2 regions of the Pseudomonas sp. 9.2(2024) genome follow, and region 2 is predicted to be linked to the other one. Evidence: predicted binding sites of a transcription regulator. Region 2 holds the regulator's gene; the other holds the start of a gene.

The links. The regulator sigma-54, encoded in region 2, starts transcription at its own class of promoters, with help from an activator protein. The targets are predictions, from matches to a motif close to ANTGGCATNNANNTTGCTNT.
Positions count from the first base shown of each region.
Region 1: glnK (P-II family nitrogen regulator) is a predicted target of sigma-54. The motif match lies at 1,790-1,809, and genes of this name have one in related genera.

Region 1 covers NZ_CP155585.1:6,252,551-6,260,463, reverse strand. Annotated here, with positions in the region: gene ABFB52_RS28430 (HigA family addiction module antitoxin) at 151-363, shown strand; gene ABFB52_RS28425 (Bro-N domain-containing protein) at 414-941, opposite strand; gene ABFB52_RS28420 (accessory factor UbiK family protein) at 1,337-1,597, opposite strand; gene glnK (P-II family nitrogen regulator) at 1,996-2,334, shown strand; gene ABFB52_RS28410 (ammonium transporter) at 2,372-3,709, shown strand; gene ABFB52_RS28405 (secondary thiamine-phosphate synthase enzyme YjbQ) at 3,925-4,350, shown strand; gene sutA (transcriptional regulator SutA) at 4,453-4,779, shown strand; gene ABFB52_RS28395 (HAD-IA family hydrolase) at 4,845-5,549, opposite strand; gene xerC (tyrosine recombinase XerC) at 5,546-6,445, opposite strand; gene ABFB52_RS28385 (DUF484 family protein) at 6,448-7,173, opposite strand; gene dapF (diaminopimelate epimerase) at 7,187-7,913, opposite strand, start outside.
Region 2 covers NZ_CP155585.1:1,256,515-1,264,427, forward strand. Annotated here, with positions in the region: gene ABFB52_RS05495 (ZIP family metal transporter) at 1-605, shown strand, start outside; gene ABFB52_RS05500 (HPr family phosphocarrier protein) at 643-918, opposite strand; gene rapZ (RNase adapter RapZ) at 934-1,791, opposite strand; gene ptsN (PTS IIA-like nitrogen regulatory protein PtsN) at 1,794-2,258, opposite strand; gene raiA (ribosome-associated translation inhibitor RaiA) at 2,270-2,578, opposite strand; gene ABFB52_RS05520 (RNA polymerase factor sigma-54) at 2,652-4,145, opposite strand; gene lptB (LPS export ABC transporter ATP-binding protein) at 4,332-5,057, opposite strand; gene lptA (lipopolysaccharide transport periplasmic protein LptA) at 5,057-5,602, opposite strand; gene lptC (LPS export ABC transporter periplasmic protein LptC) at 5,589-6,161, opposite strand; gene ABFB52_RS05540 (HAD family hydrolase) at 6,170-6,694, opposite strand; gene ABFB52_RS05545 (KpsF/GutQ family sugar-phosphate isomerase) at 6,695-7,669, opposite strand.

The sequences.
Region 1 (7,913 bases), 1.3 Mb from region 2:
GAGAGAAGAGCTAGAATCAGGCGCGAGAGCTAATCCTTGTAGGACCATGCCCAAATTGCTGAAGGACGTCGGCGAAAGGGTTCGGAGGTCTTGAATAGCTGGATTGGATGTTCCAGTTTGGCCGCTCAATGCAGCTGCTGGAGGCAAAAAATGGACCGCAATGGTATGCGCCCGATTCATCCGGGCGAGGTGCTGAATAAGGAATTCATGGAGCCGTTGGGCATGACTGTCATGGACTTGGCCATGCCCACGAACTGGCCTGAAACCGAGATCGAAAAACTTGTAAAATGCCAGCTCAGGATCTGCGCCGATTTGGCAATCAGGCTGGCCTCCACCTCAACACCACACCTGAGTTCTGGATGAATCTTCAGTCGACTTACGATTTACGCAGGGCTCAGCTCCGGCATGCGGGCCTATAGCGATTGCAGCATCCGCGAAGCCCTCTTCCACCAAGTGCCCGGTTCTGGGCGCTTTAGCTTTTCCCGTTCTACCACCATCAATGGCACATCCTGCAACCGAATCCACGGCTGGTTATTCCAGTGCAGCAAACTCAACGACATCTCGGGCCAATTCAGCAGGCTTAGCTGTGGGCGTTCGTTTGTGGTGGGGTGCTGGGCGTCGCGCAGGGTGGGGATGACTTGATGGGTGAGCCATTCGCGTAGCGCTCGGTATTCGGGGCAGTAGTGGTAGACGAGGAGGGCGTAGATGCCGGATTCGCTGATCAGGAGGGTGTTTTCGATCTGGTTGTGGATCAGGGTTTTGCGGGTTTGGTATTGGTCGGGGTCGAGTTTTCGCAGCATGCGTTCGTTGAGGTAAATGTGCAGCAGGCGGCCCAGGTCGCGGGCAGAGAACCAGGGTTGGTTCTGGATGAGCAGGGCGTGGAGGGGGAGTTTGTGGCGGATGAAAACCTGAGGAGTGAGATACGTATCTTCGTTATTCATTGAACAGCTCCTTTTGCTTTAGGGCTGCCCTCAATTGTCGCCAAACAATTGGGTGGCAGTCGTACGCGGGTTGGCGAACCGGAGCAAAAGGAACCCGGCAGACCCGAAGGTCTCCCACGCACAACCGCCATGACTCGATGTGGCGGTAAACATAGCCGCCATCATGGTTTTCGTGCGCCTTAAGCTTTTCGGGTCGCCAAACCCAGTGCTGAACATTCAGCATTGGGTGAGCTTAGGAATCAGGGCTTCACGGCGCAATCGGACGGCGGGGTTGCAATCTGTAGGATTCTGCCGGGAGTCGATAGCGAATCCTGAATCGCGGGAAGGTCGTTCCGACCTTCATTCGCGGGCAAGCCCGCTCCCACAAGGGACCGCATTCACAAAGACACGAGGTGTTACTCAGCCGGCGGCGTCAGCTTCGCCTCCATCTCCGCCACCTTCGCCTCAAGGCTCTCGAGCCGGGCGCGAGTGCGCGCCAGTACCACCATCTGACTGTCAAACTCTTCGCGGCTCACCAGGTCCAGTTTGCTGAAGGCGCTTTGCAGCAGCATCTTGAACTGGCTTTCTATTTCGGCTTTCGGCAAGGGCGTGTCGCCGCTGAACAGGCGGGAGGCGGTGCCGCTCAGGGCGTCGAGGAAGTCTTTGGGCGCGAGCATGGGATATGTCCTGGAAACAATGGCCGGCAGTGTATCACGCAGTGTCTATAGTCATTGGCGCAGGCACGGATGCACGCTTTTCGCGCAACTGGATGCACGGCCGCGCACCGTTGTTGTGCGTATCCCGAGTGCCATTTGGGTGATGGCATCTGCCGCAGCGGCCAAGGGATTGAAATCAGTGGTTTTTGGCGAGATGGCAAGCTTTCTGCTTAGTCACCTTCGACCCATGCACTGATGCAGTCGCTGTGACGAATGCAGTGCGGCAGACGGAGCGGGGAGTTTCGTCTGGAGCGGTTAGCTGGCGTCGACAACGAAGCGTTACAAAGCCAGGCACTGCGCTTAGACTTGAGTCGGGTTTGTTTTCCTGGGGCAAGTCCACCAATTCGGGAGAGAGTTTCATGAAGCTAGTCACTGCCATCATCAAGCCGTTCAAGTTGGACGACGTGCGCGAGTCGCTGTCCGAAATCGGCGTGCAGGGCATTACCGTTACTGAAGTCAAAGGCTTCGGTCGGCAGAAGGGTCACACCGAGCTGTATCGCGGCGCGGAGTATGTGGTCGATTTTCTGCCCAAGGTGAAAATCGACGTGGCCATCGACGACAAGGATCTGGATCGGGTTATCGAGGCGATAACCAAGGCTGCCAACACCGGCAAGATCGGTGACGGCAAGATCTTCGTGGTCAATCTGGAACAGGCGATCCGCATCCGTACCGGCGAAACCGATACCGACGCGATCTAAACGCCGCCACAAACCCAACGCCCCAGGAGAAAACAATATGACTCTGCGTAAATTCGCAGGGCTAGGAGCCCTGTTGTCTATCGTAATGCCCGGCCTGGCCATGGCGGCAGACGAAGTGGCAGCTCCAGTCCTGAACTCCGGCGACACCGCCTGGATGCTCACCTCCACAGCCCTCGTGCTGTTCATGACCATTCCTGGCCTCGCGCTGTTCTACGGCGGCATGGTTCGGTCGAAAAACATTCTTTCCGTGATGATGCAGTGCTTCGCCATTACCGGTCTGATCAGCGTCCTGTGGGTCATTTATGGCTACAGCATCGCGTTCGACACCACCGGCATGGAGCAGGGCGTCGTCAACTTCAACTCATTCGTGGGCGGTTTCGGCAAGGCGTTCCTGGCCGGCGTCACCCCAGCGAGCCTGACCGGCCCGGCGGCGCTGTTCCCCGAGGCGGTCTTCATCACCTTCCAGATGACCTTCGCGATCATCACCCCGGCGCTGATCGTCGGTGCGTTCGCCGAGCGGATGAAGTTCTCCGCGATGCTGATCTTCATGGGCATCTGGTTCACCCTGGTCTACGCACCGATCGCGCACATGGTCTGGTCCGGCAACGGCGGCCTGATGTGGGACTGGGGCGTACTCGACTTCGCCGGCGGCACCGTGGTGCACATCAACGCCGGTGTGGCCGGTCTGATTGCCTGCCTGGTACTGGGTAAACGCAAAGGCTTCCCGACCACCCCGATGGCGCCACACAATCTGGGTTACACCCTGATGGGCGCAGCGATGCTGTGGGTTGGCTGGTTCGGCTTCAACGCCGGTTCCGCTGCGGCCGCCAACGGCACCGCCGGCATGGCGATGCTGGTGACCCAGATTGCGACCGCCGCTGCGGCACTGGGCTGGATGTTCGCCGAGTGGATCACCCACGGCAAACCAAGCGCACTGGGTATCGCATCCGGCGTCGTTGCAGGTCTGGTCGCGATCACTCCGGCCGCTGGCACCGTGGGCCCGATGGGCGCCCTGGTCATCGGTCTGGCGGCAGGCGTGGTGTGCTTCTTCTGCGCCACCACCCTGAAACGCAAACTCGGTTATGACGACTCCCTGGACGCCTTCGGCGTGCACGGTATCGGCGGTATCCTCGGCGCGATCCTGACCGGTGTGTTCGCTGCACCGTCGCTGGGTGGCTTCGGCACCGTCACCGACATCGCCGCACAAGTCTGGATTCAGTGCAAAGGCGTCGGCTTCACCGTGATCTACACCGCCATCGTCACCTTCATCATCCTCAAGGTGCTGGATGCCGTGATGGGTCTGCGCGTGACCGAGGAAGAAGAATCGGTCGGCCTGGATCTGGCACAACACAACGAGCGCGGCTACAACCTGTAAGCACGCGCCACAAAAAACTTGCCCGGCTCGCCGGGCATTTTTTTGTCTGGAATTTGTCTTCCCTGATACAGCTGAAAGGATTTTTCGTACTGCTTTGGTCGTGTTTACGACGAGTGTTTTTCTGCGGCCAAAGGCTTACATCATTGAAGGAATATTAGGGCCTTTGTTTTTTTCCAGAGCGCGCTAGAATGCGCCCCGAACGTGCGGAGAACTGTATGTGGCAACAGACTCTGATAACCCTGCGGGCACGGCCCCGGGGCTTTCATCTGGTGACGGACGAGTTGCTCGCCGGCCTGCCTGAACTCAAGGCATGCCGGGTCGGTCTGTTGCATTTGTGGCTGCAGCATACCTCGGCGTCGTTGACCATCAACGAGAACGCCGATCCGGCGGTACGTCGCGACTTCGAACGATTTTTCAATCGTCTGATCCCACAAGGAGCAGACGGCTATGAGCATAACGACGAAGGCCTGGACGACCTCCCGGCGCACTTCAAGGCCAGCGTGCTGGGCTGCCAGATCAGTTTGCCGGTAACGGCGGGCCGACTGGCACTGGGCACCTGGCAAGGCGTTTACCTGGGCGAGCACCGTGATCATGGCGGTGCCCGTAAAGTCCTCGCCACCTTGCACGGTGAAGGGGCATAAACCGTTGGTCACCAATGGTTAGCGATTTTTTTCCGGCGACTTTCGACAGTCGCCAAAGCTGGTCTATAACTAATCTGCTTTTCGCAAGTCATGAGGTAGAACATGAGCGACGATGATCTGGAAAACGACGACCTCGAAGTAGGCGACGAAGACGAGGCCGAAGACGGTCTGGAAGCAGCAGCGGAAGACGTTGCTGAAGACGATGGCGGTGACGATACGCCGGCCCCGGCTGCCAAAGGCAAGGCCAAGGCTGCGGTGTCGGTCGACGAGTTGCCGAGCATCGAAGCCAAGAACAAGGAGCGCGATGCCCTGGCCAAGGCCATGGAAGAGTTCCTTGCGCGCGGCGGCAAGGTGCAGGAAGTGGAGGCCAACGTGGTCGCCGATCCGCCCAAGAAGCCGGACAACAAGTACGGCAGCCGCCCTATCTGAGGCGTGTCGCTTGCTTGCTGAAAAAGCCCGCCGTCGCTGCGGGCTTTTTCATGGGCGAAAGAAATCTAGCCGCGGCTGTTCCAGCGAGCGAGTACCGCAGGCAGATCGTTCAGGCTGCGAATCTCGGCATCCGGCAGGCGCTCCGCTTCCCAGTCCTTGCCGGCCGGGTTGAACCAGATCGCTCGCAGACCGGCTTGCTGCGCCCCGGCGATGTCATCCCCCGGGTGATCGCCGATATGCACAGCGGCTTCGGCGCTCACGCCGCCGCGCTGCAACGCTTCATGGAACAGTCGAGCATCCGGCTTGGCTATGCCGATGTCTTCGGCACACAACGCAAACTTGAAGTAATCCGCCAGCCCGAGACGACGGACATCGGCGTTGCCGTTGGTGACCACCCCGAGGGCGTAATGCTTGGCGAGGGTTTCCAGGATCGGCTCCACCTCCGGGAACACTTCGATCTGATGCCGCGCATGCAGAAACACTTCAAAACTCTTGTCCGCCAGATCCGACGCTTCGCCGTGGGCGTACCCGGCTTCTTCCAGCGCATGGAACAGCACGCGCCGGCGCAACGCGCTGATGCGGTGCTTCAGGCCCGGTTCGTTGGCCAGCACCCGCTCGCGGATCGACCACAGATGCTCGACCGGCACCGCGCCCAGATTCGGCGCATGTTCGCTCAGCCATTCGCGCAAAACCGCTTCGGCGCTGACGATCACCGGGGCGGTGTCCCACAAGGTGTCGTCGAGGTCGAAGGTGATCAACTGGATGCTCATGAATCGTCGCCTTTCATGCGTTTGGCCCGTGGGTGGGCGCTGTCGTAGACCGCCGCCAGGTGCTGGAAGTCCAGGTGGGTATAGATCTGGGTGGTCTTGATGTCCGAGTGGCCGAGCAGTTCCTGCACCGCGCGCAAGTCCTGGGAGGACTCAAGCAAATGGCTGGCGAAGGAGTGTCGCAGCATGTGCGGGTGCAGGTTCTGCCCCAGTTCGCGCTCGCCGGCGAGTTTGACCCGAACCTGAATCGCGCGCGGGCCGAGGCGTCGGCCTTGCTGGCTGACGAATACCGCGTCGTCCGCCGGATTGGTCAGCGCCCGCAGCGGCAGCCATTGCTCCAGTGCTTCCCGGGCCTTTTTGCCGACGGGCAACAGACGCGTCTTGCTGCCCTTGCCGAGCACCTGAACCATGCCGTCGGCCAGATCGAGCTGATCGAGATTGAGCCCGGTCAGCTCCGACAGACGCAGTCCGGAGGAATAGAAGAACTCCAGAATCGCCTGATCGCGCCGCGCGAGGAAATCGTCCTCCACGGCACCTTCAAGCAGTTGCAGGGCGCGATCGGTGTCGAGGGTTTTCGGCAGCCGACGTTCGCCTTTGGGCGGTGCCAGGCCGGTGGCCGGATCGTGATCGCAGAGACCTTCACGATTCAGATAGTGATAGAGCCCGCGCACCGCTGAGAGCAGGCGCGCCAGACTGCGTGAGGACTGGCCCTGGGCATGCAGGCGGGCGATCAGGCTGCGCAGGCGCTGGATGTCCAGCGCCTGCCAGCTACCGATGTTCTGTTTGTTGCACCAGCCGAGGACTTTGTCGAGGTCGCGTCGGTAGGCCGACAGCGTGTGCGGCGACACCTGCCGCTCACTGCGCAGGTGTTCGCAGTAAGCGTCCAGTTGTCGTTCCATGCTCAGCGTACCGAGCGCAGGGAGCTGTTGACCCGTGGCAGCACGCGACCCATGACTTCGGCGATGTAGCTGAGGAACAGCGTGCCGACCGAGCTCTTGTAGTGCTGCGGATCACGGCTGGCGATGGCCAGGATTCCGTGGATGCCCTGATGGCTGACGGCGACCACGGCGGTGGAGCCGATCTGCTTGCGCTGTTCTTCGCCGAACAGGAAGTCCAGCTCATGCTCACGCAGGCTGCCGCTGACGCTCTTGCCTTCGGTGAGCAATCCGCCGATGGCGGTTTGCGCGTCGGCGTGGGTCACCCAGCGGCCGACCGGGGCCGGGTTGTCGCCCAGCAGGATCAGGCTGACGAAGGGCACCTGAAAATCCTGACGCAGGCTGTCTTCGACGCTGATCACCACGTCTTCCAGAGTGGCAGCGTCCATCAGCGCGAGGATCAGGCGACGGGTCTTGTCGAACAGGCGATCGTTGTCCCGGGCGACGTCCATCAAGTGCGAGAGACGATGACGCATCTCGATGTTGCGGTCGCGCAGGATGGCCATCTGGCGCTCGACCAGCGAGACGGTATCGCCGCGCTGATGGGGGATGCGCAGGGACGGCAGCAGTTCTTCATGCTCGACGAAGAAGTCCGGATGAGCCTCCAGGTACGCGGCAACCGCTGCCGCCTCCAGGCTCTCGGACGCTGATTCACCGGACTGTCGGGCGGGTACCTGAGGCTTATCGGTCATGGCTTCTGCTCACTCAAAGACGCACTTGTCCTTCGTATACGCGCACTGCCGGGCCGGTCATCAAGACCGGTTGGCCGGGCCCTGCCCACTCAATGGACAGGCGCCCGCCCGGCAGGTCGATCAGCAGGGGCGAATCCATCCACCCCTGACTGATCGCCGCTACAGCAGCAGCGCAGGCACCGGTGCCGCAGGCCTGGGTTTCCCCGGCGCCGCGTTCCCAGACGCGCAGTTGTGCGCGATGGCGGTCGATGACCTGGAGAAAACCGACGTTGACCCGCGCCGGAAAGCGCGGATGGTGTTCGATTTTCGGCCCCAGTTCATGCACCGGTGCGGTGTTGATATCGCTGACCCGCAGCACCGCATGGGGGTTGCCCATGGACACCGCCGCCAGATCGACCGGCGTACCGTCGACATCGACCTGATAACTCAGGGCCTGCTCCGGCGCCTGGAACGGAATGTCCGCCGGCACCAGGCGTGGGGCGCCCATGTTCACGCCGATCTGGCCGTCGTTACGCACGTCGAGTTCGATGATGCCGCCCTTGGTCTCGACGCGGATCTGCCGTTTGGCGGTCAGGCGCTTGTCGAGCACGAAGCGGGCGAAGCAGCGCGCACCGTTGCCGCACTGCTCCACTTCGGAACCGTCGGAGTTGAAGATCCGGTAACGGAAGTCCACATCCGGATTGCTCGGCGCTTCGACGATCAGCAACTGGTCGAAACCGATGCCGGTGTGCCGGTCGCCC
Region 2 (7,913 bases):
TGCCGGGAATCGCTGCCGCCGAAAGTCTGGGGCTTGGCCCGTGGGGCGCCAGTGGTTTGATCTGTTTCGGCATCATGCTCGGGGCGTTCGGCCTGTATCTGGTGGATCGCAAGGTGTCCGGGGCTTCGCCGGAAATGCTCATCGGCACTGTCGAGCATCCGGTGATTCCGCCACGTATCTGGTTGTTCGTGTTTGCCATCATTGCCCATAACATCCCGGAAGGCATGGCCGTCGGTGTTTCCGCTGGCGGCGGCATGCCGGACGCTGACAGCCTGGCGATGGGCATCGCCTTGCAGGATGTGCCGGAAGGACTGGTCATTGCGCTGGTGTTGGCCGGAGCCGGGATGTCGCGGGTCAAGGCGTTTCTGATCGGGGCGGCATCGGGCCTGGTCGAGCCGGTGTTTGCACTGCTGTGTGCGTGGCTGGTCAGCCTGGCGGAACTGTTATTACCCCTGGGACTGGCGCTGGCGGCCGGGGCAATGCTGTTGGTGGTGACTCACGAAGTGATCCCGGAGTCGCGGCGCAATGGTCACGACAAGCTGGCGAGCCTGGGATTGTTGATCGGGTTCTGCCTGATGATGGTGATGGATACGGCGTTGGGATGAGAGGGAGGCTTGCTCCCTCCCTCGACACTAAAGGCTTTCAACCGCCTTCGTCGAAGTAGTTGTTGATCAGCGCGACCAGCGCATCCATGGCTTCCTGTTCCTGATGACCCTCAGTACTCAGGTGGATTTTGGTGCCCTTGCCGGCGGCGAGCATCATCATCGCCATGATGCTTTTGCCATCAACCGTGGTTTCCGGGGTGCGACCCACTCTGATCGTGCAGTCGGGATATTGACCCGCCACGCCAACGAACTTTGCCGACGCCCGGGCATGCAGGCCCAGCTTGTTGATGATTTCGATTTCCAGAGCAGGCATCGCGGTGTGAATCCTTTAGCTGAGGTCGCGGTGGCGAACCTGGACGTTCTTCAGGGTTTTCTGCAGGGCCTGACCCAGGCGTTCGGTCAGGTAGACGGAACGGTGGTGTCCGCCGGTGCAGCCAATGGCAATGGTCACATAAGCGCGATTGCTTGCAGCGAAGCGCGGCAGCCATTTGAACAGGTACGCATAGATGTCCTGGAACATCTCTTCGACCTCCGGCTGCGCCGCCAGGTATTCCGCCACAGGCTCATCGAGCCCGGATTGTGCGCGTAATTCCGGTTTCCAGTACGGATTGGGCAGGCAGCGTACATCGAACACCAGATCCGCATCCACCGGCATGCCGCGTTTGAAACCGAACGACTCCACCAGAAATGCAGTCCCCGGCTCCGGTTGGTTCAACAGTCGCAGCTTGATGGTATCGCGCAGCTGGTAGAGGTTCAGATTGGTGGTATTGACCTTCAGGTCGGCCAGATCGGCGATCGGGCCCAGCAGCGCGGTTTCGTCGTTGATGGCTTCGGCCAGCGAGCGATTGGCATTGCTGAGCGGGTGGCGACGACGGGTTTCCGAAAAACGTTTGAGCAACGTTTCGTCATCGGCGTCCAGGTACAGGACATCACACTGGATGTGCCGGCTGCGCACTTCCTCGAGCAACTCTGGAAAGCGTGACAGATGGCTCGGCAGGTTGCGGGCGTCGATCGAGACCGCCACCTGTGGCTGGAGCATTTCGGTATGAACCAGCGCGCGCTCGGCGAGGTCTGGCAACAAGCCGGCTGGCAGGTTGTCAATGCAGTAGTAGCCGTTGTCCTCAAGGACATCCAGGGCGGTACTTTTACCCGAGCCGGAACGGCCACTGACAATGATCAAGCGCATGGTTACGGCCTGTTCTGTTCTTCCAGTACAACCTGGTACAAGGCTTCGTTGCTTGGCGCGCTGCGCAGTCTGTCGCGCACGTCCTTGCGGTCGAGCATGCTGGCAATCTGGCGTAACAGCTCCAGGTGCGCATCGGTGGCGGCTTCCGGCACCAGCAGGACGAACAGCAGGTCCACAGGCGCGCCGTCGATAGCGTCGAAATCGATAGGGGCATCAAGGTACATCAGCGCACTGATCGGCGCTTCGCAGCCCTTGAGGCGGCAGTGAGGAATGGCGATGCCGTTGCCAAAACCGGTGGAACCCAGTTTTTCACGGGCAATCAATGCCTCGAAGACATCTTGCATCTCCAGATCCGGGACTTCCCGGGCGATCAGGTTGGCAATTTGTTCGAGGGCTTTCTTTTTACTGCCGCCCGGCACGTTCACCAGGGAACGGCCGGGGGTCAGGATACTTTCAAGTCGGATCATGGGGGTGGGGGTTATCGACCGGTAGCGCCCTGAAGCAGGCTCTGGGTCTTTTCCTTATGCTTTTTGAGTTGTTTATCAAGCTTGTCGGTCAACGCGTCGATCGCAGCGTACATATCGGTATGTTCCGCGTTTGCGACGACCTCGTTGCCGGGAATATGCAGCGTGGCTTCGATTTTCTGCTTCAGCTTTTCGACGCACATCGTGACCTGTACGTTGGTGATCTTGTCGAAATGCCCTTCGAGCTTCTTGAGCTTGAGCTCGATGTACTCGCGCAGAGGCTGGGTAACTTCCAGTTGGTGTCCACTGATGTTGACTTGCATACAGCTTCTCCTTCGTTGCCAGTGCATAAAGCGGCAGGCCGAAGAGCCTGCCACTGGAACGCTGTAACGTGGCTTACATCAACCGCTTGCGTTCGCTCGAAGGCGCGATCCCGAGGGATTCGCGGTACTTGGCGACGGTGCGGCGAGCCACCTGAATGCCTTGTGCCTCCAGTAAACCAGCGATCTTGCTGTCACTCAACGGCTTTTTCTGATTTTCCGCGGCAACCAGTTTCTTGATGATCGCGCGGATCGCCGTGGACGAGCATTCACCGCCTTCTGAGGTGCTCACATGGCTGGAGAAAAAGTATTTCAGTTCATATATGCCCCGTGGGGTATGCATGAATTTCTGCGTGGTCACCCGGGAAATCGTCGACTCGTGCATGCCAACCGCCTCTGCAATGTCGTGCAGGACCAGCGGCTTCATGGCTTCGTCGCCGTACTCCAGAAAGCCGCGCTGATGCTCGACGATCTGGGTGGCTACTTTCATCAGGGTTTCGTTGCGGCTCTGCAGGCTCTTGATGAACCAGCGAGCTTCCTGCAACTGATTGCGCATGAAGGTATTGTCGGCGCTGGTGTCGGCACGGCGCACGAAACCGGCGTATTGGGCGTTGACCCGCAGGCGCGGTACCGATTCCTGGTTCAGCTCGACCAGCCAGCGCTCGTTGTCCTTGCGCACGATGACGTCAGGCACCACGTACTCGGCTTCGGTGGATTCGATCTGCGAGCCTGGGCGCGGATTGAGGCTCTGCACCAGTTCGATGACCTGGCGCAGTTCATCTTCCTTGAGCTTCATGCGCCGCATCAGCTGGCTGTAGTCGCGGCTGCCGAGCAGGTCAATGTAATCGGTGACCAGACGTTTGGCCTCGGCCAGCCAAGGGGTCTTGGCCGACAGCTGGCGCAATTGCAGCAGCAGGCATTCGCCCAGGTTGCGTGCGCCGATGCCTGCCGGCTCGAATTGCTGGATGCGGTGCAGGACGGCTTCGATCTCGTCCAGCTCGATGTCGAGCTCGGGATCGAAGGCTTCGAGAATTTCTTCGAGGGTTTCGTCCAGGTAGCCCTGATTATTGATGCAATCGATCAGGGTGACGGCGATCAGGCGATCGGTGTCGGACATCGGTGCGAGGTTCAACTGCCACAGCAGGTGGCTTTGCAGGCTCTCGCCGGCGGAGGTGCGGGTGGTGAAGTCCCACTCGTCATCGTCGCTGCTCGGCAGGCTGCTGGCGCTGGTCTGGTAGACGTCTTCCCAGGCGGTGTCAACGGGCAGTTCGTTGGGGATTCGCTCGTTCCATTCGCCGTCTTCGAGGTTGTCGACTGTCGGCGCGGTCTCCTGATAAGAAGGTTCCTGGATCTCGGTGTTGGGCTTCTGTTCGGCGTTGTCGGCCATGGGATCGGAGTTGTCGAAGTCGTCGCCGTCTTCCTGGCGTTCGAGCATCGGATTGGATTCCAGAGCCTCCTGGATTTCCTGTTGCAGATCCAGGGTAGACAATTGGAGCAGGCGGATGGCCTGTTGCAGCTGCGGTGTCATCGTCAGCTGCTGGCCCATTCTCAAGACTAGCGATGGTTTCATGGCAGGGGCTTAACACCTTATTCGCCGGCGCTATGCGCCATCCACTACAGGGCGCCGGAGCGCCAAACTTAAGCAAATTATATGCCTGAAACTGTCGTGTTTGCCTAGAGCGCTGTAACAATAAAAGCGTATAAAAAAGCGCTTCAACGTTACAGCACCCGGACGGCTGGTCGAATACCGTCGAGCTTACAGGCGGAACTCGTGGCCCAGGTAGACTTCCTTCACCAGATCGTTGGCGAGGATGGTCGCGGAGTCGCCTTCGGCGATCAACTGGCCATCGTTGACGATGTAGGCGGTTTCGCAGATATCCAGCGTCTCACGGACGTTGTGGTCGGTGATCAGTACACCGATGCCCTTGGCCTTGAGGTGGTGGATGATCTGCTTGATGTCGCCGACAGAGATCGGGTCGACACCGGCGAACGGTTCGTCGAGCAGGATGAATTTCGGTGCCGTGGCCAGTGCACGGGCGATTTCCACCCGGCGGCGCTCACCACCGGACAGGCTCATGCCGAGGTTGTCGCGGATGTGGCTGATGTGGAATTCCTGCAGCAGGCTTTCCAACTCCTTGCGACGACCGGCCTTGTCGAGCTCCTGACGGGTCTCAAGGATGGCCATGATGTTGTCGGCTACCGACAGTTTGCGGAAGATCGACGCTTCTTGCGGCAGATAGCCGATACCGGCCTTGGCGCGACCGTGCATCGGCTGGTGGCTGACGTCCAGATCGTCGATCAGTACGCGACCCTGATCGGCCTGGACCAGACCGACGATCATGTAGAAGCAGGTGGTCTTGCCGGCGCCGTTAGGGCCGAGCAGGCCGACGATCTGACCGCTGTCGATCGACAGGCTGACGTCGCGCACGACCTGGCGGCTTTTATAGGCCTTGGCCAGGTGCTGAGCTTTCAGAGTTGCCATTACTGGGTTTTCTCGTCGGTTTTCTTCTTCGGCTGGATCACCATGTCAATGCGCGGACGCGCTTCGGTGACCTTGTTGCCGGTGGCACGACCAGCGCTGGCCAGCTTTTTCACCGTGTCATAGACGATTTTCTCGCCCTGAGTGGTGTTGTTGTCCTTGTCGACGACTTTCGCCTTGTCGATCAGCACAACGCGGTTTTGCGCGGCGTGGTACTGAATGGTCACGCCCCAGCCCTGTACAGGCTTGGTGTCGCCCGCCGTCTGCAACTGCTCGAAGTAGGCAAGGTTGCCCACCGAGGTCACGACGTCGATATCGCCGGTCTGGGTGCGGGTGATGGTCACGGTGTTGCCTTTGACGATCATCGAACCCTGAGTGATGATCACGTCACCTTTATAGGTAGCAACGCCGTTCTTGTCGTCCAGCTGGGCATCGTCGGCCTGAATACGGATTGGCTGCTCTTGATCGTTCGGCAGAGCCCAGGCGCTCACGCTTCCCAGTGCTGCGCCCAGACTGAGCAAAATAGGGAGGGTTTTAACGAGCCTCATACTGTCCTCTTACGTTCGATAGCAGGTGTATCCTGCTTTCCTTCAAATACGCTTTCATTCCTACGCCAGTCGATACACCGCCAGCGCCGTCGATTCTAACGGGTTGCTGGGTCTGCGCATATTGCTGCTGCGGGAACACCGTCATGCGAGTGGAGGTGATCAGGGTGTCGCGGTTCTTTTCGTCGGTGCGCTTGACGCGTACCGAGTCGATCAGCTCGACCTCGGTGCCACCGGAGTTCACTTCACCGCGTTCACTGGTCACGTGCCATGGGAAATCGGTGCCACGGAACATGTTCAGATCAGGCTTGGTGACCAGTGTAATGTCGGTCGCCTTGACGTGCTCAGCCTTGTCGGACGTCATTTCGTACTGCACTTTGCCGTCTTCGAGGTACTGGATCGTGTGGGTATTGGTCGCATACCAGTCGATCGGGCTTTCCTCTGCCGAAACCGGCGGTTTGTCGAGGAAGCGTTCCGGGCTGATGTTCCAGTAGCCGACCGCACCGAATATCGCTGCGATGCAACCGAACAGCAGGATGTTGCGAAACTTTTTGCTAAACATGGTTGGACTCACAGGTACGCGTTGTTGGCGGCGTCGAGGCTGCCTTGGGCGCGCAGGATCAGTTCGCAGAATTCGCGGGCGGCACCTTCGCCGCCACGGGCCTGGGTGACGCCATGGGCGTGCTCGCGCACAAAGGGGGCGGCGTTGGCCACGGCCATGCCCAGCCCTACACGGCGGATCACCGGCAGGTCCGGCAGGTCGTCACCGAGGTAAGCCACTTGCTCATAGCTTAGGCCCAGTTGCTCCAGAAGACCGTCGAGCACGACCAGTTTGTCTTCGCGGCCCTGAAACAGGTGCGGGATCCCCAGGTTTTTTGCCCGGCGTTCGACCACCGGGGTCTTGCGACCACTGATGATGGCGGTCTGTACACCAGCATTCATCAGCATCTTGATGCCCTGGCCATCGAGTGTATTGAAAGTCTTGAACTCGCTGCCGTCTTCAAGGAAGTACAGGCGACCGTCGGTGAGGACACCGTCGACGTCGAAAACCGCCAGTTTGATGGCTTTGCCGCGTTGCAGCAGATCGGTGCTCATTTACATCACTCCTGCGCGCAGCAGATCGGAGAGGTTGAAGGCGCCGATCGGGCGATCCTCTTCATCTACGACAACCAGCGCGTTGATTCGGTGGTCTTCCATGATTTTCAGGGCTTCGGCCGCGAGCATCTCGGCGCGGGCGGTCTTGCCGTGCACGGTCATTACCTGGTCGATGGTGGCGCTATGGATATCAATGCTGCGATCCAGGGTGCGGCGCAGGTCGCCGTCAGTGAAGATCCCGGCCAGTTTGCCGTCCGTTTCAAGAATGACGGTCATGCCCAGACCCTTGCGGGTCATTTCCATCAGCGCGTCCTTGAGCAGGGTGCCGCGCTGTACCTGCGGCAGTTCCTGACCGGCGTGCATGACATTTTCCACTTTCAGCAGCAGGCGTCGGCCCAGTGCGCCGCCCGGGTGGGAAAAGGCGAAATCTTCGGCAGTGAAGCCGCGCGCTTCCAGCAGCGCCACGGCCAGGGCGTCGCCCATGACCAGCGCAGCGGTGGTCGAGGAGGTCGGTGCGAGGTTCAGCGGGCAGGCTTCGTGTTCGACGTGAACGTTGAGATTGACCTCGGCAGCCTTGGCAAGCGGCGATTGCGGGTTGCCGGTGACGCTGATCAGCTGGATGCCCAGGCGCTTGATCAGTGGCAGCAGGGTGACGATTTCGTTAGTGGAGCCGGAGTTCGACAGGGCCAGAATCACGTCATCGCGAGTGATCATGCCCATGTCGCCGTGGCTGGCCTCGGCCGGGTGCACGAAAAACGCCGGGGTGCCGGTGCTGGCCAGGGTCGCGGCAATCTTGTTGCCGATGTGCCCGGACTTGCCCATACCGACCACGACAACACGGCCCTTGCTGGCCAGAATCATCTCGCAAGCGCGTACGAAATCGGCGTCGATATGGGGCAACAAGCCTTGTACGGCTTCCACTTCGAGGCGGATGGTGCGTTGTGCCGATTGAATCAGGTCGCTGGTTTGGCTCATGTCAGAAATCGTATAGCCCGATGAAAAGGCGGCGATTATAGCGGTTATGTTGAAAAGCCTCACGCAAGTTCGTCGTGCTTTGTCATTCCTCGTTACCAAAACTCTGTAAATAAGGCCTGAAGCCCTTCAACTCGCCGAATGCGGGCCGGTGCAGGCCTTGGGCGCTTGCCCTTTGCAGTGATATAGTTCGCCGCCAGTTCGGCCTGCCCGGGATGTAGGGGCTTTCTTCCAGGAAGCCAGGCGT